Regions from separate parts of the Arthrobacter sp. StoSoilB19 genome, predicted to be linked through region 1. Evidence: predicted binding sites of a transcription regulator. Region 1 holds the regulator's gene; each other region holds the start of a gene.
The links. Region 1 encodes Rex, which represses fermentation and respiration genes when NADH is low (regulators of the CRP and FNR family bind a similar motif). Its sites were predicted from a motif close to CTTGTGAANNNNTTCACAAG; they were not measured.
Positions count from the first base shown of each region.

Region 2: araB (ribulokinase) is a predicted target of Rex. The motif match lies at 2,043-2,062, and genes of this name have one in related genera.
Region 3: LDO86_RS11605 (glyceraldehyde-3-phosphate dehydrogenase) is a predicted target of Rex. The motif match lies at 1,892-1,911, and genes of this name have one in related genera.

Region 1 is NZ_AP024650.1:3,521,499-3,530,961, forward strand. Features, by position in the region: gene ccsB (c-type cytochrome biogenesis protein CcsB) at 1-562, opposite strand, end outside; gene LDO86_RS16285 (cytochrome c biogenesis protein ResB) at 562-2,340, opposite strand; gene LDO86_RS16290 (cytochrome c biogenesis protein CcdA) at 2,340-3,095, opposite strand; gene LDO86_RS16295 (TlpA disulfide reductase family protein) at 3,110-3,688, opposite strand; gene LDO86_RS16300 (histidine phosphatase family protein) at 3,724-4,404, opposite strand; gene LDO86_RS16305 (YceI family protein) at 4,620-5,168, shown strand; gene LDO86_RS16310 (hypothetical protein) at 5,377-6,228, shown strand; gene LDO86_RS16315 (redox-sensing transcriptional repressor Rex) at 6,342-7,046, opposite strand; gene LDO86_RS16320 (glutaredoxin family protein) at 7,140-7,394, opposite strand; gene LDO86_RS16325 (HAD-IB family hydrolase) at 7,473-8,291, shown strand; gene LDO86_RS16330 (AURKAIP1/COX24 domain-containing protein) at 8,371-8,469, opposite strand; gene LDO86_RS16335 (helix-turn-helix domain-containing protein) at 8,621-8,833, opposite strand; gene LDO86_RS16340 (3-deoxy-7-phosphoheptulonate synthase) at 8,988-9,463, opposite strand, start outside.
Region 2 is NZ_AP024650.1:795,411-804,873, reverse strand. Features, by position in the region: gene LDO86_RS03795 (L-ribulose-5-phosphate 4-epimerase) at 1-150, opposite strand, end outside; gene araB (ribulokinase) at 147-1,901, opposite strand; gene chvE (multiple monosaccharide ABC transporter substrate-binding protein) at 2,147-3,295, shown strand; gene mmsA (multiple monosaccharide ABC transporter ATP-binding protein) at 3,402-4,931, shown strand; gene mmsB (multiple monosaccharide ABC transporter permease) at 4,936-6,210, shown strand; gene LDO86_RS03770 (MFS transporter) at 6,288-7,541, opposite strand; gene LDO86_RS03765 (elongation factor G-like protein EF-G2) at 7,581-9,463, opposite strand, start outside.
Region 3 is NZ_AP024650.1:2,520,768-2,530,230, reverse strand. Features, by position in the region: gene LDO86_RS11625 (C4-type zinc ribbon domain-containing protein) at 1-61, shown strand, start outside; gene LDO86_RS11620 (peroxide stress protein YaaA) at 71-835, opposite strand; RNA gene rnpB (RNase P RNA component class A) at 892-1,279, shown strand; gene LDO86_RS11610 (TspO/MBR family protein) at 1,324-1,857, shown strand; gene LDO86_RS11605 (glyceraldehyde-3-phosphate dehydrogenase) at 2,163-3,605, shown strand; gene LDO86_RS11600 (hypothetical protein) at 3,680-3,889, shown strand; gene LDO86_RS11595 (HNH endonuclease family protein) at 4,017-4,814, shown strand; gene def (peptide deformylase) at 4,852-5,424, opposite strand; tRNA gene LDO86_RS11585 (tRNA-His) at 5,558-5,630, opposite strand; gene orn (oligoribonuclease) at 5,760-6,347, opposite strand; gene mptB (polyprenol phosphomannose-dependent alpha 1,6 mannosyltransferase MptB) at 6,544-8,100, shown strand; gene LDO86_RS11570 (DNA alkylation repair protein) at 8,125-8,832, opposite strand; gene LDO86_RS11565 (aldose 1-epimerase family protein) at 8,914-9,463, shown strand, end outside.

The DNA of each region.
Region 1 (9,463 bases):
CCACGAAGGTGCCCAGGAAGCGGAGGTCGCGGCGGATCAGCGAGAGCAGGAACACGGCCGCCACCAGGAAGGCGCCGGTGGTGAGGAATTCGTACATGTTGCCCCACGGCACCCGGCCTGCGCCCAGGGCCCTGGTGACCACGCCGGCGCCGTGGATGACGACAGCAAGGGTGGTCACGGCCACCGCAACACGCGCCGGAACCCGGCGCTCGGCGGCGTACTTCATGTCGCCGTCGGCAGTCATGAAGCCTCCGGTTCCTGCACCGCTGGCTTTGGCGGCGGACGACGACGGGCGCTCGGCCCGTCCGGCCGGCCCGTCCAGTCGGGCCTCAACACCGCGGGATCCTTCGCGCGCCCCTGCTCCGGCAGCAACGCCGGCGGTTACGGGGACCTTGGCGGCAGCACCGGCCTGCGCGGCCCTGAGGTCCACAGCGCGCAGCGCCTTGCTGCTCTTGGCCAGGTCCCAGGCGAAGGCGATGAAGGCCACCGTGTAGGTACCCGCCGCCAGCAGCATGAAGAGTTCGCTGTACTGGCCCATGGTTTCATTGATTCCAAATGGCATTACTGGTCCTTTTCGGGCCCGGTGGGGCCTGCTGGGGTGGTGACGGAGCCTGCGGCATTAGCGGCGGAGCCTGCGGCATTAGCGGCGGAGCCTGCGACATTATCGCCCCGCCGGCTGGGAGTTTGCTGGGACTGGCCCGTGTCTTCGGTGTCTTCCGGCAACTGCCACTCGGCGGAGAACAGTTTCCGGAGCGCTGCCGCCTCGCCCGCGAGGCGGTGGTCCTCGCCGCGGGCCAGGAGTCCGTATTCCACCATGGTGCGGCCGTCCGCGGCGGTGCCCGTCCGTACCCAGACGCGCCGGCGGTTGACGTAGAGCGAGAGGATCAGGCCGGCCACGGCCAGCAAAGCGAAGACCAGGGCGTAGACCTGCCCGGGGTTGTGGTGGATGTCCACGCCGATGTACCGCTTCACGCCGTCGAAACTGATGGTGCCCTTGCCGTCCGGCAGTGTGAAGGTGGAGCCGGGTGCCAGCGTGATGCCGCCGGCCGCGAGGTTCCTGGCGTTGAGCGGCGTCAGGTTCTTGACATCCAGTTCGAAGACGTTCTGCGGGGCACCGGTGTTCAGGCCCAGGTCCCCGTAGTAGGAGTTCAGGGTCAGCTGGGGGTTGAACAGTTCGGGGTCGGCACTGAACGAAACGTTCTTGTCCGTCACGAACGCGGTGGGGAGGAAGAAGCCCACGAACCCCAGCTGGTCCGGCTGGGCGTCCGGAACCTTGATCACCACGGACGAGTAGTAGTTATCGCCCTGCAGCTTGGCCACCACCGGGCCCTGCATGGCCACGTTGCCGGCGCCGTCCCGTACGGTCACCACCGGTGCGTAGCCGTTGCCGGTGAGGTAGATGCTGGTGCCGCCCAGGGTCACGGGATCGTTGACCTTCAGGATTTCCTGCTTGGCTGGAGCGTCCGGGTTTTCCTTGGTGGTCACCGTGGCGGCGAAGTCGATGGGCTGGCCGAACTTGCCCTTGGATTCGCGGTCGAACGTGATGTTGAACTTGTCCAGCTGGAGCGAGTACGGCTGCAGCTGGCTGGACTGGAAGTTGGTGCCCGGGTTGAACTGGTCGTAGCCCACCAGGGTGTTCACGAACGTGTCGCCTTCCACCAGGATGCGCTGGCCGCTGTAGCCGAACAGGCCGCCTGCGGCCACGGCCACCAGCACGCCGATGAGCGAGGTGTGGAAGACGAGGTTGCCCACTTCCTTCAGGAAGCCGCGCTCGGCCCCCAGGGACGGGCGGTTGCCGTCGGCGTCCCTGACCTCCACCCGGTAGCCGCGCTTCCGCAGCAGTCCGGCCGCACTGTTGATGGCCTCCGACGCCGGGATGCCGGTGCGGGCGGGAATCACCAGGGTGCCGTATTCCGGCAGCCGGGACAGGCGCTGCGGCGTCCGTGGCGGCTGGGAGCGCATGGCCTTGTAGTGGGCGATGGCACGCGGCACCACGCAGCCGATCAGCGAGATGAACAGCAGGAGGTAGATCGCCGAGAACCAGGCCGAGGAGTAGACGTCATAGAGCTGCAGGGAGTCCAGCAGCTTGCCGTAGTCCGGATGGTCCTTGATGTACTGGGTCACTACGGCCGGGTTGGCGGGCCGCTGCGGGAACAGGGATCCGGGGACGGCGGCGACGGCGAGGAGCAGCAGCAGGAACAGCGCGGTGCGCATGCTGGTCAGCTGGGTCCAGGCCCACCGCAGCATGCCCTTGGGGCCCAGGGCCGGAAGGGCGGCCTGGGCTTTTGCCTCCGCTACGGGGGCGGATTGCTTCTTCTTTACGTTCACACGCTCGCTCATCAGATCGGCAACTTCACGTCGGTTTGGAACCAGTACTGCAGCCCGGTCACCCAGGCTCCCCATACGCCGGTGGCCATCAGCAGGCCCAGCACCACCAGGATTCCGCCGCCGGTCCGCTGGATGGCAAGGCGGTGCTTGCGGAAGAACGCCATGACGCCCATTCCGCGGCGCAGGGCCAGCGCGATCAACAGGAACGGAATGCCCAGTCCCAGGCTGTAGACGAATGCCAGGAAGGCGCCCTTGGCGGCCGAGGAGCCGCCGGAAAGGCTGAGGAGCTGCACGGCCGAGTAGGTGGGGCCGATGCACGGCGCCCAGCCCAGGCCGAAGGTCAGGCCCAGCAGCGGTGCTCCCCAGAGCCCGGCGGGCGGCTTGGCGTGGATCTTGGCGTCCCGCTGGAGCCAGCTGAAGCCGCCCATGAAGACAATGCCCATGATGATCACCAGGACCCCCAGGAGCTGGGTGATCCAGGCATTCTGGCTGCCGGTAATGAGGGTGCCCAACTGACCGAATGCGCCGCCCAGCAGGACGAAGATCACCGAGAAGCCCAGGACGAAGAGCCCGATCCCGGCCAGCATCCGGCCGCGCTTCTGCTTTTGCAGGTCCACGCCGCTCAGGCCCGTGACGTAACCCAGGTAGCCAGGAACCAGGGGAAGGACGCAGGGGGAAAGGAAGGAGACCAGTCCGGCAAGCAGTGCCACCGGAATGGCCAGCAGGATGGAGCCGCTGAGGATGGCTTCGGCGAAGGGGCTGTTCATGGTCCCGGCCCGCCCTACTCGGCCACGGCGGCGGTGATGAGGGCTTTCAGGGTGCCCTTCTCGATCTCGCCGAGGACGCGCGAGGCCACCCGTCCCTGCTTGTCCAGGACCAGGGTGGTGGGCACGGCGCCGGGCGGTACCAGGCCGGACACGGACAGCAGGACGCTTCCGTCCTTGTCGTCAAAGCTCGGGTAGGTCAGGTTGAAGGTCTTTTCGAACGCCTCCGCCGTGGGTTTCTCGTCCCGGAGGTTGACGCCGAAGAACTGCACGCCCTGGTCCTTGAACTCCTGGTGCAGCGCTTCCAGGAGGGGAGCTTCCACGCGGCACGGCGCGCAGGCGGCGAACCAGAAATTCAGGACGCTCACCTTGCCCTTGAAGTCGGCCGGGGTTACCGCAGTGCCGTTGAAAAGCGCACCCTGGATCTGCACGGCTTCCTTGCGGTCCCCGGCGGCGAACTCTGTCACGGAGCCGTCGCCGGCCACATAGTTCTTGTTGTCCCCTGCCTTGGCCTGCTTGGCCAGCGCATCCTCCTGGGCACAGCCGGAGAGGCCCAGGGTCAGTGCGGTCAGGGCCATGCCGCCGGCGGCGAGCATGCTGCGGCGGGAGGGGAGGTTGTTGTTGCTCACTTCTAGGCTCCAGGGGTGCTGGCGGCACCGGGAAGAAGGGACGCCGCGGGTTCGCTGTACTCGACCCGCAAAAGCGAGCCGTCGTCGTCGAACACCAGGGACGTGACGGACGTCAGGGTGCACTCGCGCTTGCGTGGGTCGTGCCACAGGGGCCGGCCTTCGGCGCTGAGCCGGGCAGCCCAGATCGGCAGTTGGTGGCTCACCAGGATCGCCTCGGGCCCGTGGGCACCGAAGTCGCCGGCAGCAAGTTCGATGGCCCGCAGCCGGGCGTCCTGCGCCGCGGCCGCCACCCTCGCGGCCTGCTCCTTGTACGGTTCGCCCCAGGAGGGGCGCAGCGGGTTGACCAGGTGCGGCCAGTGCCTGGGCCGGCGGAGTTCGGCCTTGGTGACCTTCATGCCCTCAAAGTAGTTTTCCGCTTCGATGATCCGCTCGTCGGTGTGGACCTGCAGCTGCAGGGCTTCCGACGTCGGCCGCGCCGTTTCCTGCGCGCGGTCCAGTGGGGAGGCGGCCAGGTAGGTGATGCGGGCGCCGCGTTCGGCGCGCTGCCGGAAGTATTCGGCTAGCGTCCGGGCCATCTCCTGCCCCAGTTCGGAGAGGTGGAATTCGGGAAGCCGCCCATAGAGAACGCCCTCGGGGTTATGGACCTCGCCGTGGCGGAGCAGATGGACAGTGGCTTGGGGCATGTTTACCAGTTTCTCAAAGATGGCGTGCGATCCGAAATCTCGGGCCGCTCCTTCTACAAAGAGTAGAACTTAAGTTTTTGAAGAAATGTTCCGTGGACGGGAACAAAACATGCAAATGCATGTTTATACTGGATGCAGCAAGTTAGTTGAGGCTTCAACAGATGAAGGTTCAACGGCAGGACCTCAGTACATACACCTTTACAAGGAGCAACATCATGGCACTTCCCGCAGACGTCACCACCGGCACCTGGACCCTGGACAACTCCCACAGCGAGATCGGCTTCACTGTCCGGCACGCCGGCATCAGCAAGGTCCGCGGCCAGTTCAAAGAGGCCGCCGCCACGCTGGACCTGGGCCAGGATGTGGCTGAGTCCAGGATCAACGCCACCATCCAGACCGCCAGCTTCGACTCCGGCGACGCCAACCGCGACGGCCACGTCAAGGGCGAGGACTTCTTCGATGTGGAGAAGTTTCCCGAGATCTCCTTCGTATCCAACGGCCTGGTGGCCAAGGGCAACAGCTACGAGCTCACCGGCGACCTGACCATCAAGGGTGTCACCCGCCCGGTGACCCTGGAAACCGAATTCAACGGTGTTGCCGTTGATCCGTTCGGCAACACCCGCGCCGGCGTCTCCGCCGAGACCACCATCAGCCGCAAGGACTTCGGCCTCACCTGGAACGCCGTCCTGGAAGCCGGCGGCGTGCTGGTCAGCGACAAGGTTGCCATCAACCTTGAACTCGCCTTCATCGCCCCCGCAGCGTAGTTCCGCCCGCCAGGGCACAACCCCGGCGCCAGGCCTCCCCGGCCTGGCGCCGGGGTTCCCTGTTTAACGGCAACCACCTGCGCCAATACCCGCTGAATCACCCACAACGCCGCCCGCCGGGGGTACGGTGGACTTAAGCCATGCTGGGGGAAGGCAGAGGACTGATTCCCGGCAGCCTACCCGGATCCCGACCTGCAGAAGGAACGCCATGAGTACTCCTCCCGTCCCGCCCCCGTCGCCCCAAGACCCCAGCAACGACCAGCCGGGGCATGAACAGGCCGGCAGCCCCCAGTCCGGAGACCAGCAGCAGCCCCGCTACGGGCAGAATGCGCCGCAGTATGGCCAGAACGCCCCGCAATATGGGCAGAACGCGCCCCAGTACGGCCAGAACCAGCCGCCGGCAGCGCCGCAGTACGGCCAAAACCAGCCCCAGTACGGCCAGAATGCGCCGCAGGCCCCGGGCTACGGCCAGAACCCGCCGCAGTATGGCGCCCAGTTCGGGCAGAATGCACCACAGTACGGCCAGCCGCCCTACGGGCAGTCCCCCTACGGCCAGTACCCGTCGGAGCAGCCGCAGCCGGCCGGAGGCAACGGCGTCCCGCAGCTGGTGAACATCTCGTTCTGGCTGTTGATCGCGTCGGCAGTGATCTTCGTGATCTCCCTGCTGACCGGGCTGACGCAGCTGGATGATCCGGTGTTCCGGCGGACATTCGAGGACCAGATGGCGGCCGGAGGCGCCAGTGGAGTCACCTATGACGACATTAAGGGGGTCATCGCCGGCACCCTGGTGGTGTTCGCGATCATTGGCGTGGCCCTCTACCTGCTGGTGGCCTTCTTCGTCCGAAAGGGCAAGAACTGGGCCCGCATCCTGGGAACGGTCTTCGCTGCACTGTCCGTCTTCGGACTCTTTGGTCCCCCCAGCTTTGCCACCATCGGAACGCTCCTGGGAATTGCGGCCATCGTGCTGCTCTACCTTCCGGCAGCCGCCCCGTACTTCCGGAAGCAGCAGCCTTTCGCCAACCCCTATTCGGGCGGCTTCGGCAACCCCTACGGGCGGTAGCCACTCCGCCCGCTGACACTGCACGCGGCCCGGGATGCATCATTCGCATCCCGGGCCACCTGCTTTAACGGGTCCGCCAAGACTTGGGCCGGGGGAAAACTTCCAGGGAAACCCTAGGCCGTCTGCCCGGGCGTCTGGGCCCGCTGGGCGTGGTAGGCCAGGATCTGGAGTTCAGTGGCCATGTCCACCTTGCGAAGATTGACCCCTTCGGGAACCTGCAGCATCACGGGTGCAAAGCTCAGCACGCTGCGCACGCCTGCCGCCACCACACGGTCGCAAACGCCCTGCGCGACGGCCGCGGGAAGGGCCAGGACCACCATGTTGGCCCCGGTGCGGTGCAGGACGGTCTCCAGGTCTGCCACGTCGCTGACGCGCAGCCATCCCACCTCGTTGCCCACCACCATCTGGTCTGCGTCGAAGATGGCCACCACATCGAACCCGCGCGACTCAAAGCCGCCGTAGCGTGCCAGCGCCTTGCCCAAGTTGCCGGCGCCCACAATGGCCACTTTCCAGTCGTGGGTCAGTCCGAGCGCGGCGGCGATGTGGCGGCTGAGGTACTGCACCTCATAACCGACGCCCCTGGTGCCATAGGACCCCACATGGGACAGGTCCTTGCGGAGGGTTGAAGAACTGACGCCGGAGGCTTCTGCCAGGGATTCGGAGGAAACGCGCTCCACGCCCTCGGACAGCAATGTGTTCAGGGCACGGAGGTAGATGGTGAGCCGGGCCACGGCGGCAGGAGGTATCTGCTTGGTCAGTGCGCCCGTGGCATCCGGAAGGTCCGGGACAGACTGGGGCGAAGAACCCAGGGATGTCACCCGCACCTCCCTTGCGTCGCGTTGTGAGTCCACTCTAGGTCCCTGCCGCTCATGCCTTCAAAACCAGGACCATCAGAAACTGCCGCCACTGCCCTACCGGCCCATGGCGCGCTGCAGCACGCGTGCCAGCCGGACCTCGTCGATCTTCCAGAAGTCGCGCTGCACGCCGTCCACCAGGACCACCGGGATCTCTTCGGCGTAGCGCTCCCGCAGTTCAGGCTGGTTGTCCACCAGCTCTTCGCTCCAGGTAAGGCCCAAAGAGGCAGTGACCCGGCCGACGGCGTCGCGCGCCTCCTCACAAAGGTGGCAGTCAGCTTTGGTGACCAGGACGACGCGGGGTGTAGCCATGGCTTAACGGTATCGCCGTTCCCGGCGTGAGGCTGACGCCGACGGCGGCGGGCCAGTGGATTGACTAGACTCAACTCCATGCCCCAGGAGAAATACGTCGCCGTAGTCACACGGCCGGTTGCTGCGCCGCAGCCCGGCGAGGCGGCGTTCTTCGATGTGGACAACACCCTGATGCGGGGTGCCAGCCTGTTCCATGTGGCCCGCAAGATGCACCAGCGGGGAGCCTTCACCCTGAGGCAGGCGGCGGGTATGGCCTGGAAGCAGTTCAAGTTTGTGGCCCGCGGCGAGAACATGGACGATGTCCATGCCGTCCGGGACTCGGCCCTGACCCTGGCCGTGGGCATCAGTGTGGATGACATCAAGGCGCTGGGCGAAGAAGTCTATGACGAGATGATCGCGTCCCGGATCTGGCCCGGCACCAAAGCGCTGGCGCAACAGCACCTGAGGGTGGGCCGCCGCGTCTGGCTGGTGACAGCCACCCCCATCGAAGTGGCCACCGTAATCTCCACCCGGCTGGGACTGACCGGAGCCCTGGGGACCGTGGGCGAGGTCTCGGACGGCCTGTACACCGGGCGGCTGGTGGGAGACATCCTGCACGGCTCGGCCAAGGCCGTGGCCGTGCAGGCCATCGCCGACGATGAGGGCCTGGACCTCAAGCGCTGCTGGGCCTACAGCGACTCCTACAACGACGTCCCGCTGCTGTCGCTGGTGGGCCATCCGGTGGCCATCAATCCGGACGCCAGGCTGCGCCGCCACGCCCGCGACCGCAACTGGCCGGTTTACGATTTCCGCGCAGGCCGCCGTGCCGCGACATTGGGACTCAAGGCGGCCACCTTCGGCGGGGCCATCTACGGCCTCTGGAAGGGCTTCGCCCGCATCCGCGGCCCGCGGGCATAATTCTTACCTCTTGCCGGGTTAAACGAAATGCCCGCCACCTTGGAAGGCGACGGGCATTTCCACGCTGCTTGAAGTATCGCTACTTCTTGTTGCGGCGCTGGTGACGGGTCTTGCGAAGCAGCTTGCGGTGCTTCTTCTTGGCCATACGCTTGCGACGCTTCTTAATAACTGAACCCACGAAAGTTCCTTACAAACTAGATGCAGTACCTGTCTGATGGAGAATGTCCGTGGACAAAGCTACGAACTGAACAACTGACAGATTCTTACAATGACGTAAAACGTTCCTTAACAGGGTACCGCTTATCGGGAGCCGCTCAGGACAGGCAGCCTCAGGCGGTTTCGGTGTGGCCTTCCACGACAGCACCCCTGAGGTACTGTTCGACGGCGTTTTCGGGGACCCGGTAGGAGCGGCCGAAGCGCACCGCCGGCATTTCGCCGGAGTGGACCAGCCGGTAAACAGTCATTTTGGAGACCCGCATGACCTCGGCTACTTCAGCCACGGTCAGGAACTTCGCGTTGGAGAAGTTCTGTTCTGCCGACATTTCCCTATTTTCCTTTGCTGACGGATGGACAACAGTGACCCCAGGTACGTGCCAATGCGGTGTTACGATGCTGAGCCATCCACCAACCACCTAAAAAGATACTCTAGATGTTCATGTGGCAGATGTGAAAGTAGTGCTTCCCCTATTTCAGCCCCTAATCTGACTGCCGCCGCTTCCGTGCCGATGCCGCCAGCTGCTCAAGGACGGACGCGGAAACGTCCCAGTCCATGCACGCATCCGTGACGCTTTGCCCGTACACCAGCTCCGCGCGTCCGGCCGCGTGCTCGGCAACATCCAGGTTTTGCGCGCCGCCCACCAGGAAGCTTTCCAGCATCACGCCGGCCACGGCCCGCGCGGCAGCCCCGCCCTGCTCCAGCTGGGCGCCAATCTCCAGGGCCACCTCAGCCTGCCGGTGGTGGCTCTTGCCGCTGTTGGCATGGCTGGCATCCACGATCAGCCGCGGGTTCAGCCCCTTGCCTGCCAGTTCACCGGAGGCGCGTTCCACATCGGCCGCTGAGTAGTTGGGTCCCTTGCGGCCGCCGCGCAGGATCACGTGGGTGTCCGGGTTTCCAGCCGTTGCCACCAGCGCAGCCCGGCCGTCGCCGTCGATCCCCAGGAAGGCCTGCGCCG
Region 2 (9,463 bases), 1.6 Mb from region 1:
GATAACCATGAGGTCGGTGCCCGGCACCCGGGCGGAAACGTTGCCTGCGGTCCACACCACCAGTTCGTAGCGGGTCAGCTCGGCATGCAGCGCACACACTTCCTCACGGACCCGGGCGATGGTTTCCAGGATCCCGGTGTCGGTGCTCATGCGGAGACCCCCACGGCAGGTTCGGCGGCGGAGCCGGGCAGGCTGGCCCGGGCGGCTTTGCGCTGGATGGCCTTGAGCCGGTGCATCACGTCATTGCCGCCGCGGCCAAAGTAGTCGTGCAGTGCCCTGTATTCCTGGAACAGTTCCTCGTACGCGGCAACGTTTTCCGGGATCGGCGTGTAGACCTCGCCGGGTTCGGCGCCCATGGCGGCGGCGGCTTCCCGGATGTCCGCGTATTCACCCGCGGCCACGGCGGCGTGGATGGCCGATCCCAGGGCCGGGCCCTGCTCCGAGCCGATAGTGGACAGCTGCAGGCCGGTGGCGTCCGCGTAGATCTGCATCAGCAGCCTGTTCTTGAGCAGGCCGCCCGCGACGATGAATTCCCTGACCGGAACCCCGGCGTCGCGGAAGGCGTCCACGATGGTGCGGGTTCCGAAGGCCGTGGCTTCCAGCAGGGCACGGTAGGTGTCCTCGGGCCGGGTGGCAAGGGTCTGGCCCACCACGATGCCGGACAGCTCGTGGTCCACCAGGACCGAGCGGTTGCCCGAGTGCCAGTCGAGCGCGATCAGGCCGTGCTCCCCGATGGCCTGCCGCGACGCCAGTCCGGTGAGGTACTCGTGGATTCCCAGCCCCGCGTCCCCGGCAGCCTCATGGTATTCGGGGGGGACGCCGTACTTGGTGAACCAGCCGAAGATGTCCCCCACACCGGACTGACCGGCCTCGTAGCCCCACAGGCCGGGCACGATGCCGCCGTCCACTGCCCCGCACATTCCCGGCACTTCACGCAGTTCGCTGCCGTTCATCACATGGCAGGTGGAGGTGCCCATGATGGCCACCAGCTGGCCGGATTCCACGGCCTTGGCAGCAGGGGCAGTGACGTGGGCGTCAACGTTTCCCACGGCCACGGCGATGCCCTCCGGCAGCCCGGTCCAGGCTGCAGCCTCCGCCGTCAGGGTCCCTGCGGCGTCCCCCAGCCGCCCGATCGTGTGCTCCAGCTTGGAACTGACAAAGTCCTTGAAGTCCGGATTCAGGGCGGCCAGGAAATCCTCCGAGGGGTACCGCCCGTCCTGGTAGATGCCCTTGTAGCCGGCGGTGCAGGCGTTGCGGACGTAGCGGCCGCACAGCTGCCAGACGATCCAGTCGGCCGCCTCCACCCAGTGGTCCATTTCGGCGTAGGCCTCCGGGTCCTCTTCCAGCAGCTGCAGGCCTTTGGCGAATTCCCACTCGGACGAGATCAGGCCGCCGTAGCGGGGAAGCCAGTCTTCGCCGCGTTCGGCCGCCAGCCGGTTGATCCGGTCGGCCTGCCCCTGGGCGGCGTGGTGGCGCCAGAGCTTCACGTAGGCATGCGGGCGGTTGGCATAGCCCGGCAATTCGTTCAGCGGCGTGCCATCGGCCTTCACGGGCACCATGGTGCAGGCGGTGAAGTCGGTGGCAATGCCGACGACGGCGGCCGGGTCGATCCCCGCGTCAGCCACCGCGGCAGGAACGGCGGTGCGCAGGACGTCCCGGTAGTCGTTGGGCACCTGAAGCGCCCATTCGCCGGGAAGCCGCGTGCCGTCGTCGCCCGCCACGTCACCGGGCAGGGAGCCGGTCACCACCGCATGGGGATATTCATGGACGGCGCTCCCAAGCTCCTTGCCGTCGCGGACCCGCACCACCACGGCGCGGCCGGACAGGGTCCCGAAGTCCACGCCGACCACGCAGTGGTCGTGGCGGGGGTCGGAGCTGGAAGTGAACAGCGCATCTGGCATGGGGTTGCCTCCATCCGGGAGGCAAGCGGCCTCATTACCGGTTTTGTAGGGTCAGGGTCGAGCTAAGTGCTGCAGCAAGTGTGAACGCTAACAAAGAAGAAGTCAATGACATCGAAAGATTTCGGAGTTTCCGGGAGCAGGCTCTTGTTAGCGTTCACAAATCAGTCTATATTGAACCGACACATCAACCATGTGGCCAGGACCGGGAGCACCGTTGCTTCCCGGCCCAACAACACTTCGCGGCAATGCTGCCGCGGAAGGAGATTATGGTGAGAATCAGAAAACTCATGGGCGCGGTGGCCCTTGTCCTCGCCCTGACCGTGGGAGCCACCGGTTGCGGCTCCCGTGGCGGAACCAGCGAATCCAGCGGCGCAGCGAAGCCCAGCGACTCGCTGGTTGGCATCTCGATGCCAACCCAGACATCTGAACGGTGGATCGCCGACGGCGCAAATGTTGAGAAGTCCCTGAAAGACCTCGGCTACAAGACGGACCTCCAGTTCGCCAACGACGACATCCCCACGCAGGTCTCGCAGATCGAAAACATGCTGACCAAGGGCGCCAAGGCCCTGATCATCGCTGCCATCGACGGCACCACCCTGACCGACGTCCTGGCCAAGGCCAAGGAGCAGAACGTCAAGGTCATCGCCTACGACCGCCTTATCAACGGCACTCCGAACGTGGACTACTACACCACGTTCGACAACTACACCGTGGGCGTCCAGCAGGCCACCTCGCTGCTGACCGGCCTGGGCCTGGTCGACGCGAGCGGCAAGAAGGTGGACGGCAAGGGCCCCTTCAACATCGAACTTTTCGCCGGAAGCCCGGACGACAACAACGCCAACTTCTTCTGGACCGGCGCCATGGACACCCTCAAGCCCTACATGGATGCCGGCACCCTGAAGGTCCCCAGCGGCCAGACCAAGTTTGAGCAGGCCGCCATCCTTCGCTGGCAGGCACCCGTGGCGCAGAAGCGCATGGAGGACATCATCACCTCCGCCTACAGCTCGGGCACCAAGCTGAACGGCGTCCTTTCCCCGTACGACGGCCTGTCCATCGGCATCATCTCCGCCCTCACCAGCACCGGCGGCTACGCCAAGGGAAGCCTTCCGGTGGTCACCGGCCAGGACGCCGAAAAGGGCTCCGTGAAGTCCATCGTCGCGGGCGAGCAGTACTCCACCATCTTTAAGGACACCCGCCAGCTCGGCGCACAGGCCGTCAAGATGGTCGACGCCGTCCTCAAGGGCCAGGAACCTGAAACCAACGACACCAAGACCTACAACAACAAGGTCAAGGTTGTTCCGGCCTTCCTGCTGAAGTCCGTGATCATCACCAAGGACAACTACAAGAAGGAACTGATCGACTCGGGTTACTACACCGACGCCGACGTCAAGTAGTCAGCGTCCGGGGGCTGTGGCCGGACCTCCATCCGGCCGCAGCCCCGCCCGCAACCTCCTGCAGCAGCAGGACGGCCAAGCTTCGACCAGTCAGTGGGAATTGACGATGAACACACCCATTCTTCAAATGCGAGGAATCACCAAGACCTTCCCCGGCGTGAAAGCGCTGCAGGACGTCACCCTCGATGTGAACCGTGGAGAGGTCCACGCCATCTGCGGCGAAAACGGCGCCGGCAAATCAACGCTCATGAAAGTGTTGTCCGGCGTCTATCCACACAACACCTTCGAAGGGGAAATCCTCTTCGAAAACGAACCCTGCAACTTCTCCAGCATCTCGGACAGCGAGAAGCGGGGCATCGTGATCATCCACCAGGAACTGGCGCTGAGCCCGTACCTCTCCATCGCGGAGAACATCTACCTTGGCAATGAACAAGCCACCAACGGATGGGTGGACTGGCGCAAGACCAACCTGGAGGCAGCAAAGCTGCTGGCCCGCGTGGGCCTCGACGAAAACCCCGTCACCCCCGTCCAGCACATCAGCGTGGGCAAGCAGCAACTCGTGGAGATCGCCAAGGCGCTGTCCAAGGAAGTGAAGCTGCTCATCCTGGACGAGCCCACGGCCGCCCTCAACGACGAGGATTCCGGCCACCTGCTGGACCTGATCCTCCATCTGAAGGGCCAGGGGGTCACCAGCATCATCATCAGCCACAAACTCAATGAAATCCGGAAGGTGGCCGACGCCGTCACCATCATCCGGGACGGCAAAACCATTGAGACCCTCCGGCTCGATGAAGGCCAGATCACCCAGGAACGCATCATCCGCGGCATGGTGGGCCGCGACCTGGAGAGCCTGTACCCGGACCGCGAGCCGAACATCGGTGAGGAAGTCCTCCGGATCGAGGACTGGTCCGTCCGGCATCCCCAGGACCACAGCCGCATGGTGGTCCGCAACGCCAACCTGCATGTCAGGAAGGGCGAGGTGGTGGGACTTGCCGGGCTGATGGGCGCCGGGCGCACCGAACTCGCCATGAGCGTCTTCGGCCGAACCTACGGCACCGCAATGTCCGGCAAGGTCTATAAGTACGGCGAGGAAATCAACACCTCCACCGTCTCCGACGCCATCCGCCACGGCATCGCCTACGCCACCGAGGACCGCAAGCACTACGGCCTGAACCTCATCGAGGACATCAAGCGCAACATCTCCCTGGCAGCGCTGCGCAAGCTCGCCAAACGCGGCTTCGTGGACAAGAACCAGGAGACCGTGGTGGCCAACGGCTACCGGAAGAGCATGAACATCAAAGCGCCCTCGGTGGCCGCCATCACCGGCAAGCTCTCCGGCGGCAACCAGCAGAAGGTGGTGCTGAGCAAATGGATGTTCTCCGACCCGGACGTGCTCATCCTCGATGAACCCACCCGCGGGATCGACGTCGGGGCAAAATTCGAGATCTACACGATCATCGCCAAACTGGCGGCCGAAGGAAAAGCCGTGATCGTCATTTCCTCGGAACTTCCCGAACTCCTGGGCATCTGCGACCGCATCTACACCCTCGCCGCCGGCCACATCACCGGCGAAGTCCCCATCGCCGAGGCCACCCAGGAAACCCTGATGCACTACATGACCAAAGAGAAGGAATAGCGAAATGTCCGCCTTACGAGAATCGCTCGGATTCCTCACCAGCCGCCTCCGCCAGGTTGGCATCTTCGTTGCCCTGATCCTGATCGTCCTGCTGTTCCAGGGGCTGACCGGCGGGATCCTGCTGGAACCGCAAAACGTCACCAACCTGGTGGTCCAGAACAGCTACATCCTCATCCTGGCCATCGGCATGGTGATGGTGATCATCGCCGGGCACATTGATCTTTCCGTCGGATCCGTTGCCGGGTTCATCGGTGCGGTGGCCGGCGTCATGATCGTGCACTGGGGCTGGCCGTGGTGGGCCGCAATCCCTGCCTGCCTGGTGGTGGGTGCCCTTGTGGGCGCCTGGCAGGGCTACTGGATCGCCTATGTGGGGATCCCGGCCTTCATCGTCACGCTGGCGGGCATGCTGATCTTCCGCGGACTCACGCTCATCACCCTCAAGAACCAGCAGATCACCCCCTTCCCCGCCGAACTGCGGGCCCTGGGCGGCGGTTTCCTTCCGGACATCTCCGGCGGCACCTCCGTCCTGGAATGGCTCACCGTCATCCTGGGTGTCGGCGCTACGGTGGCACTGCTGATCCAGGCCCTCAAAGAGCGCAGGATCCGCAGGAAGTTCGATCTCGAAAGCGAACCCCTGGTCTGGTTCGTCATCAAAACCGCCTTCACGGCGCTGCTCATGCTCATCATCACCTTCCTGCTGGCCTCCTACCGCGGCACCCCGATCGTCCTGGTGGTCCTGGCCGTCCTGGTGATCGCCTACACCGCCCTGATGAGCAACAGTGTCTTCGGGCGGCACACGTACGCCATCGGCGGCAACCTCCATGCAGCTGAACTGTCAGGCATCAAGACCAAGGCCGTCACGTTCCGGCTCTTCGTGAACATGGGCGTGCTCGCCGCACTGGCAGGCCTGGTCTTCACTGCGCGGCTCAACTCGGCACAGCCCGCCGGTGGAACAGGCTTCGAACTGGACTCCATCGCCGCGGCCTTCATCGGTGGCGCCGCCGTTACCGGTGGCATCGGAACAGTCGCGGGAGCCATGATCGGTGGCCTGATCATGGGCGTGCTCAACAACGGCATGTCCATCCTGGGCCTGGGCACCGATTACCAGCAGCTCATCAAGGGCCTGGTACTCCTTGTCGCCGTCGGCTTCGACATCTTCAACAAGAACCGCAGCGGCGGCGGTGGTGACCTCGGCAAGCGGTTCAAGCTGAAGACTACGCCCCCGCCCGCCGAGGAAAAGCCGACGCCGGCGGCCAGCGAAACCGTGGGCGTCAAGTAGCGGCTACCGCGGCCGCGGCGCTGCTTCGTGCAGACCCGGGCCTTGGACGACGCGTCCGGGGCCCGGGTCTTTGCGGCTCAGGGCGCTGCCGCGAGCCCGGTAGCAACATCTGCCGGCGAGCGCCGGCGGCGGCTGAGGAGGATGAAGGGTGCCGCCAGCAGCTGCACCGCGCCGCCCAATGCGAGCGATGCCGGGTAGCCGTAGAGGTCTGCGGCCCTGCCGAGCGCCGGCTGCACCACCACTCCCCCACTGGACCCCATGAGCGAGGCGAAGCTCAGGACGGTTGCCCGCTGTTTCGAGCCGATCATGTCGTTCAGGTAGGCCTGGCGCACGGGGGTTCCGGCGGAGGCCACCACGGCCCAGAGTGCCAGGAGCACCAGTGCCAGCCAGAAGATGCTGGTGGCCAGGAGCACCACCAGGACCACCGAGCTGGTGATGGTAGAAATGATCAGAACGGTGGTGCGCCGGCGGACCAGTTTCCGGACCAGCGGAGCCAGCCAGCCGCCCAGGATGTCCGCGCCGGCAACAATGGCCGCTGCCAGGCCTGCGATGGCGTAGGCCCTGGGATCTCCGAAGAGCTGCAGCAGGTAAGGCTGGAGGGCATAGAAGACATAGAATCCCACGCCCTCGGTGAACGGCGCAGCCAGCATCATGTACCTCACCGGCGGGTTCCGCAGGCCGCCGTCCAGCGAGGCGCGCAGGACAGCCCGCGTGGCCTGCACCGGGTGGGCCGAACGCTCCGGGGTGAAGCCGACGTCGTGCATGAGCAGGAAGGCCACCGCGAACATTGCCACCAGCACCGCGACGCGCAGCAGGAACGGCACGCCCAGGTTCGTTGCCTGCGCGATGACGCCGCCGGCCACTGACCCTGCCAGCATGGCGACCCCGGAAACCATCTGGCCGCGGCCCAGGACCGCTTCCAGGCCGCCGTCGTAACCGGAGAAGTGCAGGGCGTCCACCAGCCAGGCTTCCACTGCCCCCGAAAAGAAGGTGAAGCCAAGCCCCAGCAGCGCCGACACCCCGGCCCACCACCAGAACGGTGCGGACAACTGCCACAGCAGGTAATAGAGGTAGGTGGATCCTGCCAGGGTTACGGTGCCCAGCAGGAAGGAGGTCCGGCGCCCCCAGCTGTCCGCGACTACCCCGGTGGGAACCTCGAAAAGCACCATCCCGGCAGTGAAGAAGGCGTTTGCAGCGAAGGCTTCCAGGTTGGTCAGCCCGGCGTCGAGCAGGAACAGCGTATTGATGCCCCAAATGAACGACGCCGCAAGGGTGTTGCCCAACGTCAGCGTCAGGTATACGGTCTGGATCTTTCGTGCTGCGGCGTTCACCGGCGGCCGTTCCCTGTATCTGTTCCTGCCATGGCGGGCTCAGGATGGGCTGTAATTCGGGGGTACGGGGTCATGGCGCAGGTACTGGCGGCGGAAGCGCCCGGTGCCGGCGGTCAGCGCCCGCAGTTCCACCGCATACCGCAGGAGTTCCTGGTCCGGGACTTCGGCGCTGATCTCCGTGAGGCCCTCACCGGAAGAGGTGGTGCCGGTGAGGCGTCCCCGCCGGCCGGACAAATCACTCATCACTGTGCCCACATGTTCATCGGCGACCGTGATGGAGACGGATGATACCGGCTCCAGCAGCTGGATCCTTCCTGCTGCCGCGGCCTCCCGGAGCGCCAGCGCCCCGGCCGCCTGGAACGCCGCATCCGACGAATCCACGCTGTGGGCCTTGCCGCCCACCAGGGTGACCCGCAGGTCAACTACGGGAAAGCCCGCGGCGACGCCCTTGTCCATTTGGGCCCGGACGCCCTTCTCAATGGACGGGATGAACGTTCCCGGGATCACGCCGCCCACCGTCTTGTCCACGAACTCGAACCCCGCGCCGCGCTCCAGCGGTTCCACCTCGATGTCGCACACGGCGTACTGGCCGTGTCCGCCGGACTGTTTAACATGGCGGCCGTGGCCGGAGGCGCCTGTGGCAAAGGTTTCCCGCAGCGGCGTCACCACGTCCACGGTGTGCAGTTTCACTCCCTGTTCGCGCAGCCTGTCCAGGACCACCTCCGCGTGCGCTTCGCCCATGCACCAGAGGACCAGCTGATGCGTTTCGGCGTTCCGGTCCACCCGCAAGGTGGGGTCTCCCGCCGCTATCCGGCCCAGGCTGCGGGCCAGCGCGTCCTCGTCGCTGCGGGAATCGGCTTCCACGGCAACCGGCAGCAGCGGCTCAGGCATTTCCCACGTGGCGAGCAACAGCGGGCTTTCCCGGGCGGAAATGGTGTCGCCGGTTTCGGCGCTGCCCAGCTTCGCCAGGGCACACATGTCCCCCGCCACGCAAAAGGGGACGGGGCGAAGGGTGGCACCCAGCGGTGAGTAGATATGGGTCACCCGTTCATCGGTGTCATGGTCCTGGTGACCCCGGTCGGCCAGGCCGTGACCGCCCACGTGGACCGGCGAGTCTTCCCGGAGCGTTCCGCTGAACACCCGCACCAGGCAGATGCGGCCCAGGAAGGGATCGTTGGAGGTGCGCACCACCTCGGCTGCGAGGGGGCCGGACGGATCGCAGGACAGGCTCCCGGCCGGTTCCCCCGCGAGGTCGGTGGTGTCCGGCAGGCTGCGCTCCCCTGGCGGCGGAAAGGCGCGGACCAGCAGGTCCAGCAGTTCGGCGGTCCCCAGCCCGGTGACGGCGGACGTGGGCAGCACGGGAAAGAACGAGCCACGTGCGACGGCGGTTTCCAGGTCTGCTGCGAGCACTCCGGTGTCGATGTCCTCGCCTTCCAGGTAGCGGTCCATCAGCGTTTCGTCTTCGCTTTCGGCGATGATGCCCTCGATGAGTGCGCCCCGGGCAGGCCCGGCAGCCGCGAGTTCATCCGGCGTGGCAGCCCGGACTTCAGGGGTTGCCTCGCCGGAGGAGTAGTCCGTTACCTCCCGGGACAGCAGGCCCAGCAGGGACAGCGGCCCGGGGGCCTCCTCTGCTGAAGGCAACGGGACACACAGCGGCAGCACGCCGTCGCCGAACGCTTTGCGGCAGGCGGCCACGGCGCCGTCGTAATCTGCCCGCGGGTGGTCCAGCCGGGTGATCACGACGGCGCGTGGCAGCAGCATGTGCGCGCACTCGCCCCACAGGGCGGTGGTGGTGGCGTCGATTCCGTCCACGGCCGACACTATGAAGAGGGCAGCATCGGAGGCGCGCAGCCCCGCCCGCAGCTCACCAATGAAGTCGGGGTAGCCCGGTGTATCCAGGAGGTTCACTTTTGTCTCGTCCA
Region 3 (9,463 bases), 1.0 Mb from region 1:
CGACATCGTGTTCTGCCCGGACTCCGGCGCCATCCTGGTCCGCTCGGACGAGTGGTCCTGACCGGCCGGATCAGCCCGGCAGGATGATGTTCAGGGCGTGCGGCCTGCGGGCCGTGCCCGGCACCAGTTCTGCGTCCCACTTCTCGCGGGCAGCCTTCAAAAGGTCCGATGGCGCCGCCGGGGCTTTACCGCGCCGTACCAGCAGGTGCCGCGCCAGTTCCCCCCGGGTGTGCTTGGCGAAGTGGCTCACCACTTTGCGGACCCCACCTGTTTCGGTGAAGACGTTGACCGCCACGGTCTGTTCCGGCGGCGGTGCCCAGGCGGCTGCATAGGTGCTGGACCGGCAGTCCACCACCAGGTGCCCCCGGGCGGCGCTGCCCAGGGTTTCGCCAAGCTGCGTCTTCCAGAACGGGGCCAGCCTGCCGACGTCGGGCAGTGCCGTGCCCATGGAGAGCCGGTAGGCGGGGACGCTGTCGCCGAAGCGAAGGGCACCCCACAGGGCCGAGATCACCAGGACGGACGCTTCCGCCTTGCGCCGCTGGGCCGGTGTCAGGCTCCGATAGCCAAGGGCGTCGTACAGGACGCCGGAATAGATGCTGTGTGCGGGCGCTGCCGGCTCGGCGCCCAGGCGCGTATTGCGTTCCACGTCCTCACGCAGTGATGCGCCCACGCCCAGCAGGGCGAGGGCGTCCTGGTGGGCACTGACGGTTCCCAGCGCTTCGAGGACCTTGGCGCGGTAGGGGTTCAATTCCGGAAAGCCGAGCGTGGACCAGTCGACGGCGGGTCCCCGGAGCGCGGGTGTCTTGCCTTCGGAAGGGGGAAGCAGAATCAGCACCGTCCGATCCTACCGGCGCAAAAGCGGGTGGCGGCGCCGGTAGACTGGACGGCGGATGGGACAGCCAGGCGGCCGCGCGTCACGCAAGTGGCTCGAGGAACGTCCGGGCTCCGCAGGGCAGGGTGGTGGGTAACGCCCACTCGGGGTAACCCGCAGGCCAGTGCCACAGAAAACAGACCGCCTGCATTGCCGGCTTTGGCCGGGAAGGGCAGGTAAGGGTGAAACGGTGGTGTAAGAGACCACCAGCTTCCCGGGTGACCGGGAAGGCTAGGTAAACCCCACCCGGAGCAAGGCCAGACAGGACACGTTCGAGGGCTGCCCGCCCGAGTGTCCGGGTAGGCCGCTGGAGGGTGCCGGCAACGGTACTCGTAGATGGATGGCCGTCGCTCCCTTTCCGGTAACGGCAGGGGAGAACAGAACCCGGCGTACCGGCTGTCCCATCCACATTCCGCGTTTGACCTAGGGCGATGCGTTGGGGATGCTGGACCGTGCCCGTTATTCCTGATCCCCGTCCCGCCGCCCGGGCCGGCGTCCCCGGCATCCGTTCCCAGGTCATTGCGCTTGGCGGGTTCCTGGCGCTGTCCGCCGCGGCGTGGGTCATCGCTTCGGTTCCCATCATCCTGAATTCCAACGGGTGGTACGCCGGTTCGGTGAAGGCGCCGTGGATGCCGCCGCCGTGGATGTTCCGGAGCACCTGGATGGCGCTGTACACCGGCGTGGCGGCAGCCGCGTGGCTGGTCTGGCGCAAGGGCGGCCTGACCGGGAGCACCCGTGCAGGCTACATTGTCCAGCTGCTGCTCAACGCGGCGTGGCCGGCGGCCTTTTTTGCCCTGTACCCAATGCTCGGAGCTGCCGCCCTTTGGGCTGCGTTCGGGGTTATCTGCGCACTCGCCGGAACCTTGGTATTCCTGATCCTGCGCTTCGGGCCGGTGGACGCCGCCGCCGGCCTCCTGGTGCTGCCGTACTTTTCCTGGCTTGTCTTTTCCGCCAGCCTGAACCTCTACTCAGCCGTCCACAACTGAGTCCGGCAACACCACGGCTGCGGGGCATCCCGGCCATGTGAGTGATTTCACGCAGCGCAAGCGTGTTCCCGGCGGCGGGCCAAATTAGAATGGATCCCGGACGCAGGAGTTCTACCGCCGAAAGTTGCGTTCGCAACCGGCGGTTTTTCTTTGCACGCGATCCAGGCGCCTGGGGGCCATCCCTGCAGGCGCGGGTGCCCCTGGACATCATCAGGTGGCCTACATCTGTGTACGAGGACGTACACGGCTGAACCGAGGAAGGTATTTCTGTGAGCCAGACGTCTGATTCTTGTCTTGATACGTGGATGGGCCGGGAGGCCCTCGCCGAGGCCATGATCCCGGTGATCGGCAGGCTGTACCGCGAAAACAACGTGGTCACCAGCATCCACGGCCGGAGCCTGATCAACAAGTCCACCATGAACATCCTCAAGGCGCACCGCTTTGCACGCCGGATGAGCAAGGACGAACTGCTCCTCGAGGACACCGCGCCCCTGCTGAACACGCTGGCCGGACTGGAGCTGGGCGCTGCCGCGATCGACATCGCCCGCCTGAACCAGAAGTTCAAGGAAGAAGGCAACGGCGCCACCCTGGAGGAGTTCCTCCGCGCTGAGCTCGCCGAAATCGTTGGCAAGCGGGGCGGCGATGACCGCACCAGCACCGACGTCGTGCTCTACGGCTTTGGCCGCATCGGCCGGCTCCTGGCCCGCCTCCTCATCGAAAAGGCCGGTGGCGGCCACGGACTGCGCCTGCGCGCCATTGTGGTGCGCCGCGGCTCCGACAACGACCTCTCCAAGCGCGCCAGCCTGCTGCGCCGCGACTCCGTCCACGGGTCCTTCGAGGGCACCATCCGGATCGACGAGGACGCCAACACCATCACCGCCAACGGCGTGCAGATCCAGGTCATCTACTCCAACGACCCCGCCACCATCGATTACACCGCCTACGGCATCAAGGATGCCCTGGTGGTGGATAACACCGGCCGCTGGCGCGACGCCGAGGGACTTTCCCAGCACCTGCAGAGCAAGGGCGTGGCGCGGGTCCTCCTGACCGCACCGGGCAAGGGCGAGCTGAAGAACATCGTCCACGGCATCAACCACCGGGACATCACCGACTCGGACCGGATCGTCTCCGCGGCGTCCTGCACCACCAACGCCATCACCCCCGTGCTGAAGGCCATCAACGACAAGTTCGGCGTGGTGCACGGGCACGTGGAAACCGTCCACTCCTTCACCAACGACCAGAACCTGATCGACAACTTCCACAAGGGCGACCGCCGCGGCCGCTCTGCAGCCCTGAACATGGTCATCACCGAAACCGGCGCCGCCAAGGCAGTGGCCAAAGCCCTGCCCGAACTGCTCGGAAAGCTGACCGGCAGCTCCATCCGCGTCCCCACCCCGGACGTATCGCTGGCCATCCTGAACCTCAGCCTTGAAAACGGCACCACCAAGGACGAGGTCAACAACTACCTCCGTGAAATGTCGCTGCACTCGGACCTCCGCAAGCAGATCGACTACATCGACTCACCCGAGGTTGTCTCCACCGACTTTGTCGGCTCCCGCCGCGCCGGCATTGTTGATGGACTCGCTACGGTCTCCACGGACAAGAACCTGGTCCTCTACGTCTGGTACGACAACGAATTTGGCTACAGCTGCCAGGTGGTGCGCGTTATGGAGGAAATGGCCGGCGTGAACCCGCCGTCGTTCCCCGCCAAGGAAAGCGCCGCCGCCCTGGCCGCCATCGCGGTCTGACCCTGTCCGCCACGTCCAGCGAATTCCCGGCTGGTTCTCTGGAATCAGCCGGGAAAGGGGACCACACTGGTGGCATGGACAACGAATCGACTCTTCAGCACGACACCACCCTCGAACACGCCCTGGACGTGGCCAAGGCGAACCACAAGGAAGCAGTACGGCTGCTTGAACGCGCCCGCGCCGCACACGCGGCCGGGGATGTCAGCCAGGACCGCGTGCGCCAGCTCGAGGGACTGCTGGCCATTGCCGAGGAAGACCTTCGAAGGGTCACCAGGGAGCAGTAGCCCAAAGGCGGCCGCGCCGGCCGTGTGAGCCATCACTCGTCCTCAACAGTGTGGATATCACCGGCTTGGGGTGCCCTTTGTCCTAGGCTCTTGGGGTGCCTGACTTTCCCCTTCCGGCGTCGACGCCTTGACCGTCCACTGGGCTGCCTACCGCCGCGCACGCCGCCGTTCCCGGCAGGCCTGGGCGCTGCTGGCAACGGCCACAGTATGCATCGTCGCTGCCCTGTCGTGGTTCTTCACCGCAGGACAGTTTGCAGCCGCAGGGCCGGCGCCGGAGGGCCCGACCGAGGCGCCGGTCTTCGATGCCGCGTGGATGAAACCGGTGCAGGAACCAAACCCTGTACCGGCGGGCAGTGCCCTCTCTGCACTCGACGGCCTCGCCGTGAAGGGCCGGGCACCGAACACCGGCTACAGCCGCGAGGCCTTCGGCCCGGCGTGGCTGGATGTCGACAGGAACGGCTGCGATACCCGCAATGACATCCTGCGACGGGACCTTGCCGGCGTGATGTTCGCCGAAGGCTCCACCTGCAAGGTAACGGCCGGTCACTTCCGGGAACCCTATACAGGCCAGGACGTGGACTTCCAGCGCGGTTCAGACAGCAGCCGGGCTGTCCAGATCGACCATGTGGTGGCGCTCGGGGATGCCTGGCAGAAGGGGGCCCAGGGCCTGGCGCCCAAGGAACGCCAGAGCCTGGCCAACGACCCCCTGAACCTGATTGCCGCGGACGGCGCTGCCAACCAGCAGAAGAGCGCAGCGGACGCCGCCACGTGGCTGCCGAAGAACACCGCACTGCGCTGCCATTACGTGGCCCGCCAGATCTCTGTGAAGGCCGCCTACGGCCTGTGGGTGACGGCTGCCGAGAAGGACGCCATGAAGCGTGTCCTCGGCTCCTGCCCCCGGCAGGAAACCATCACTGCCCGCTGACGGGGACCTGCCCGGAAGGGATGAGTGGCCGAACTTGTCAGTGGCCGAACGGATCCGGGTCCACGCCGGGCATCCACGTCAACCCCGGCACGCCCCACCCGTTTTTCTTCGCCTGCTTCCTGGCTTTGCGGGAATAGCGGTCAATCAGCCGGTTGACATACAGCTTTCCGTCCAGGTGGTCGTATTCGTGCTGGATTACCCGGGCGAACCAGCCCGTTGCCTCAAACTTCACCGGGTTTCCAAAGCCGTCGAACCCCTCCACCCGGGCCCATTCGGCCCGCTTGAGCGGATACTGCTCACCGGGGAAGGAAAGACAGCCCTCCTCCTCCTCGTCGGGGTCGGGCGCCGCGCCGGAGACCTTGGACAGTGTCAGCACGGGATTCACCAGTACACCGCTTGGGGGAGCGCCATCGTCGTTGGCGTACTTGTAAACGAAGATTCTCTTGCCCACGCCGATCTGCGGGGCGGCGAGGCCCACGCCATGCGCGGCTTCGTTGGTTTCGAACATGTCGGCAATGAGGGTGCGCAGTTCGTCGTCGAAAACCTCCACCTCGGCCGCGCGCCGGTGCAGGACAGGCTCGCCCCAGATGGTGATTGGCAGAACGGTCATATCAGTTGTCCCTCGGCTTTCGCGGTGTCCCCGGTTTTCCTGCGCGTACCCCCGGTGGGGCACAACAAAGGAGGCCGCACCGGATATCCGGTGCGGCCTCCCATGTTGACGGCTGCATGTGCCGCCCCGTGAGGGTGAGCGACGGGGGTTGAACCCGCGACCTCCTGGACCACAACCAGGCGCTCTGCCAACTGAGCTACGCCCACCATGTGCTTCAAGTGAAATCCGCCTTAGCGGCTCCCTGGAAACGCAACTCAAATAGCTTACCTGTTCGGAAGGGGTGCTTTGTCCACTTTTAGCGATTTTCGCCAAATTTCACCGAAACGTGGCGCAGATTACTCCCCGGACTGCCCGGCGGACCCGCCGGTGGTGATCCCCTGGGCGATCTTCTGGGCGGTGGCGCTGTCAGGTCCGGGCGCGGGGACGAAAACGGCTTCGCGGTAGTACCGCAGTTCATCGATCGAATCCTTGATGTCCCCGAGTGCGCGGTGTCCACCCTTTTTGGCCGGTGACTGGAAGTAGGCACGCGCGTACCAGCGGCGCGACAACTCCTTGATGGTGCTGACGTCGATGACCCGGTAGTGGAGATGTTCCACCACGGCGGGCATGTCCCGCGACAGGAACACGCGGTCCGTGCCCACCGAGTTGCCGCCCAGCGGCGCCTTGCGTGGATCCGGAACCCAGGCGGAGATGTACTCCATTACCGCGGCCTCGGCTTCTGCCATCGTCTTGCCGTGCGGAAGTTCCGCCAGCAGCCCCGACTTGGTGTGCATGTCCCGGACGAAGTCGGACATCTGTGCAACCGCGGCGTCGTCGGGTTTGATGACCACGTCAACGCCGTCACCCAGGATGTTCAGTTCCGAATCGGTGACCAGGGCTGCCACCTCGATGAGGGCGTCGTTCTTGATGTCCAGACCGGTCATTTCGCAGTCGATCCAGACGATTCGTTCGTTAGATATAGGCACCGGACCAGCCTACCGTTACACTCCCGGACCCCCTGCCGATGCTAGGATTTCGGGTACGCGGCGGGTCGCCCTTCCGCCCTGAACCATGTCCTGGCCGGCCCGTGCGGCGCGCCGGGCAAACCGCGGAAACGCAAGAAGATTGGACAATCCTGAGATGACGGCGCCTGTGCCCGCAACGGGGGAGATGGCGGCGGCCGGCAGTGCTGGAACGGGCAGTGCCGAGGTGGACAATCCGCGCTCGCCACTGCTTGTCGGTTTCCTGGGGTCCGTGTTCATGCTGTTCGGATCCTTCGGCGTGGGCTGGCTGGCCCCGGTATCGGAACTGCGCCGCATGCCCCTGTTTATCTGGATGCGCACTGAAGCCCCCGGCGTGGCCCTGTCCATCGTCCTGGTGGCGGTGGGGGGCATGCTGCTGGTGCGCGCCTGGCTGCGCCTTGGCCAGAAGGTCCGGGTGTGGGGACCGCAGGCGCGGCGGGCCACCCTGGCCGCGCTTGCGGCGTGGGGGCTTCCCATGATGTTCAGCGTGCCGCTCTTCAGCCGTGACGTCTACGCCTATATCGGGCAGGGGCGGCTGATGGTGGAGGGCTTCAACCCCTACGAAAACGGCATCTCCGCCCTGTCCAACTACTTCCAGCTCGGCGCGGACAAGATGTGGACCGAAGCCCCGGTTCCCTACGGCCAGCTGTTCCTGTGGATTGAACAATTTGTCGTCTGGGCCACCAACGTCCAGCCGGAGGCCTGCGTCATGCTGTTCCGGCTGGTGGCGGTGGCCGGCGTGGTCCTGTGCGTCATCTACGTGCCCCGGCTCGCGGAACTTCACGGCGTCAACCCGCACCGTGCCCTCTGGCTGACCGTGGCGAACCCGCTTTTCCTGACCAACTTCATCGCCAGCGTGCACAACGACTCCCTGATGATCGGGCTGGCCCTGGCGGGGCTGTACTACTCCGCCACCCGCCGGGAAATCCTCGGCATTGTGATCGTGACCCTGTCCATCGCCGTCAAGCCCATCACCATCGTCTTCCTGCCGTTCATCGGCCTCCTCTGGGCAGGGAAGAATGCTGGCTGGCTGCGGAAGGCTGCCTTCTGGGCGTTGACGGCCGGCATCAGCCTCGCGCTCCTGGCCGCGATGAGCCTGGTCAACGGATTCGGCTTCGGCTGGATCAACGGGCTGTCCGCTCCCGGCAGCATCTCCATCTGGTATGCCCCGGTGGGGCTGATCGGCATGGTGGTGGGATCGCTGGCCAACGCGTTCGGCCTGGACGGGTCGGTGCCGGCGGGCTGGGTGTTCGACGCCGGGAAGCTGCTTGCCGTGGGCATCGTCGCCTGGCAGATCCTCAAGGGGGACTACGACCGGCTGATGCGCCGGCTGGCCCTCGGTTTCGCCGCCGTGGTGCTGCTGGCCCCCATCATCCAGTCCTGGTATGTCGTCTGGCTGATCCCGCTCTTCGCCGTGACCGGGATCCGCAACGACTGGCAGGTCAAGGCCCTGTACTTCGTGGTGTCGTTCTTCATGATCTACGCCATTTCGGACCAGCTGGACGTCTTCCCCTACCTGCAGACCCAGGATCTGGGCTTCGCCCTTGCCCTGGCACGGATCGCCGCGGCGCTGACGGCTCTCCTGTTCGCCCTGTACCTGATCTTCTGGGACCCCGGCACCCGCAGGCTGTTCCGCAAAACGCACGAGCCCGTCGTCGAACGTCCCGTGATCTAGCCGTACGCCCATCTGCCAGGCGCACTACTGCGGCGCCGGTACGGCGGCGATCCCGCGCAGGGCCTCCCTGCGTGACAACGCGCTCATGGCGGGTCCCTGCCGGGCGACGAAGGCTTCCACCCACTCCGGCGCCGTCTTGCCATATTCGCGCAGGGCCCAGCCGATCGCCTTCCGGATGAAGAACTCCCGGTCCGCCAGGTTCGGCTCAATGACGGCCGCCAGCAACGCGGTGTCAGTGTCCTTCTTCGCACGCAGTTGCGACGTGATGGAGGCCCTGCGGATCCAAAGCTCGGGGTCGTGGCTCCACAGCCTCAGGGTTGCCGACACCGGGGCCCGGTGCGCCTGCAGCAGCCCGCAGATCCGGCCGGACACGCCATCCGCGAAATCCCACCAGGCGCCGGTGCGGATGATCTCCTCGTAGACGGGCAGCATGTCCAGGTCCCGGGCCACCAGCCGGTGCCCGGTCAGGTCTATGGCCGCATACCGTTCCTCCCGGAAGGTGGAGGTGCGCCAGAGCTCCAGTACGGTGGCGCGCAGTTGCCCGGCAGAGGCGGGCGGAAAGTCAGCCGCAGCCCGGGCCGCGATCCGCCGCACGTCCGGAACCCGGACGCCCAGCGAGGGAATCGCTGACCTCATGTAGGCCTGGGCGCCGGTGGCACGCTCCGGGTTGGCGAGTTCCCGGAGCGCGCCTTTGACGGCGGCGATGAGCTCCTGGTCGGCGGCGGTGTCCATGGGGCCAACTTTAGCCACCCGCCAAGGGCCGGGGTGGGGTACGCTGGTGAGCGCTAACACAATCAGAACCTGGGGGAATCCATGCCCGGCACCGAGATCCACCTCGCCCACGGACCCTACTCCGCCGTCGTCACCCGGCGCGGCGGGGCGCTCCGCGAACTGCGCCACGGGAACCGGGACCTGGTGGTGGGCTTCGGGCCCGAAGGCCCCGTGCCTGACTACCGCGGCGTCATCTGCGCGCCCTGGCCCAACCGGCTGGCCGACGGCACCTACACCTATGCCGGGAAACCGTACACGGCCGCCGTCAACGAACCCGAACGCGGCGCCGCGCTGCACGGCCTGGCCATCCATCAGGCGTGGAAGGTGCTGGAGGCGGCCGCGGACCGGGCGGTCCTGGGCTGCCGCATCCCGTCAGGCCCGGAGTACCCGGCCGACCTGGACCTCAGCGTCACCTACTCGCTTTCCGCTGACGGGCTCCACAGCACCGTCCTGGCCGTCAATGCCGGCCCCGTTGCCGCGCCCTACGGGGTGTGCCCACATCCCTACCTGGTGGCCGGGCCCTCCCCGCTGGATGACTGGTCGCTGGAACTTCCGGCCGCTGCCTACCTGGAGGTCACGCCGGACCGGCTGC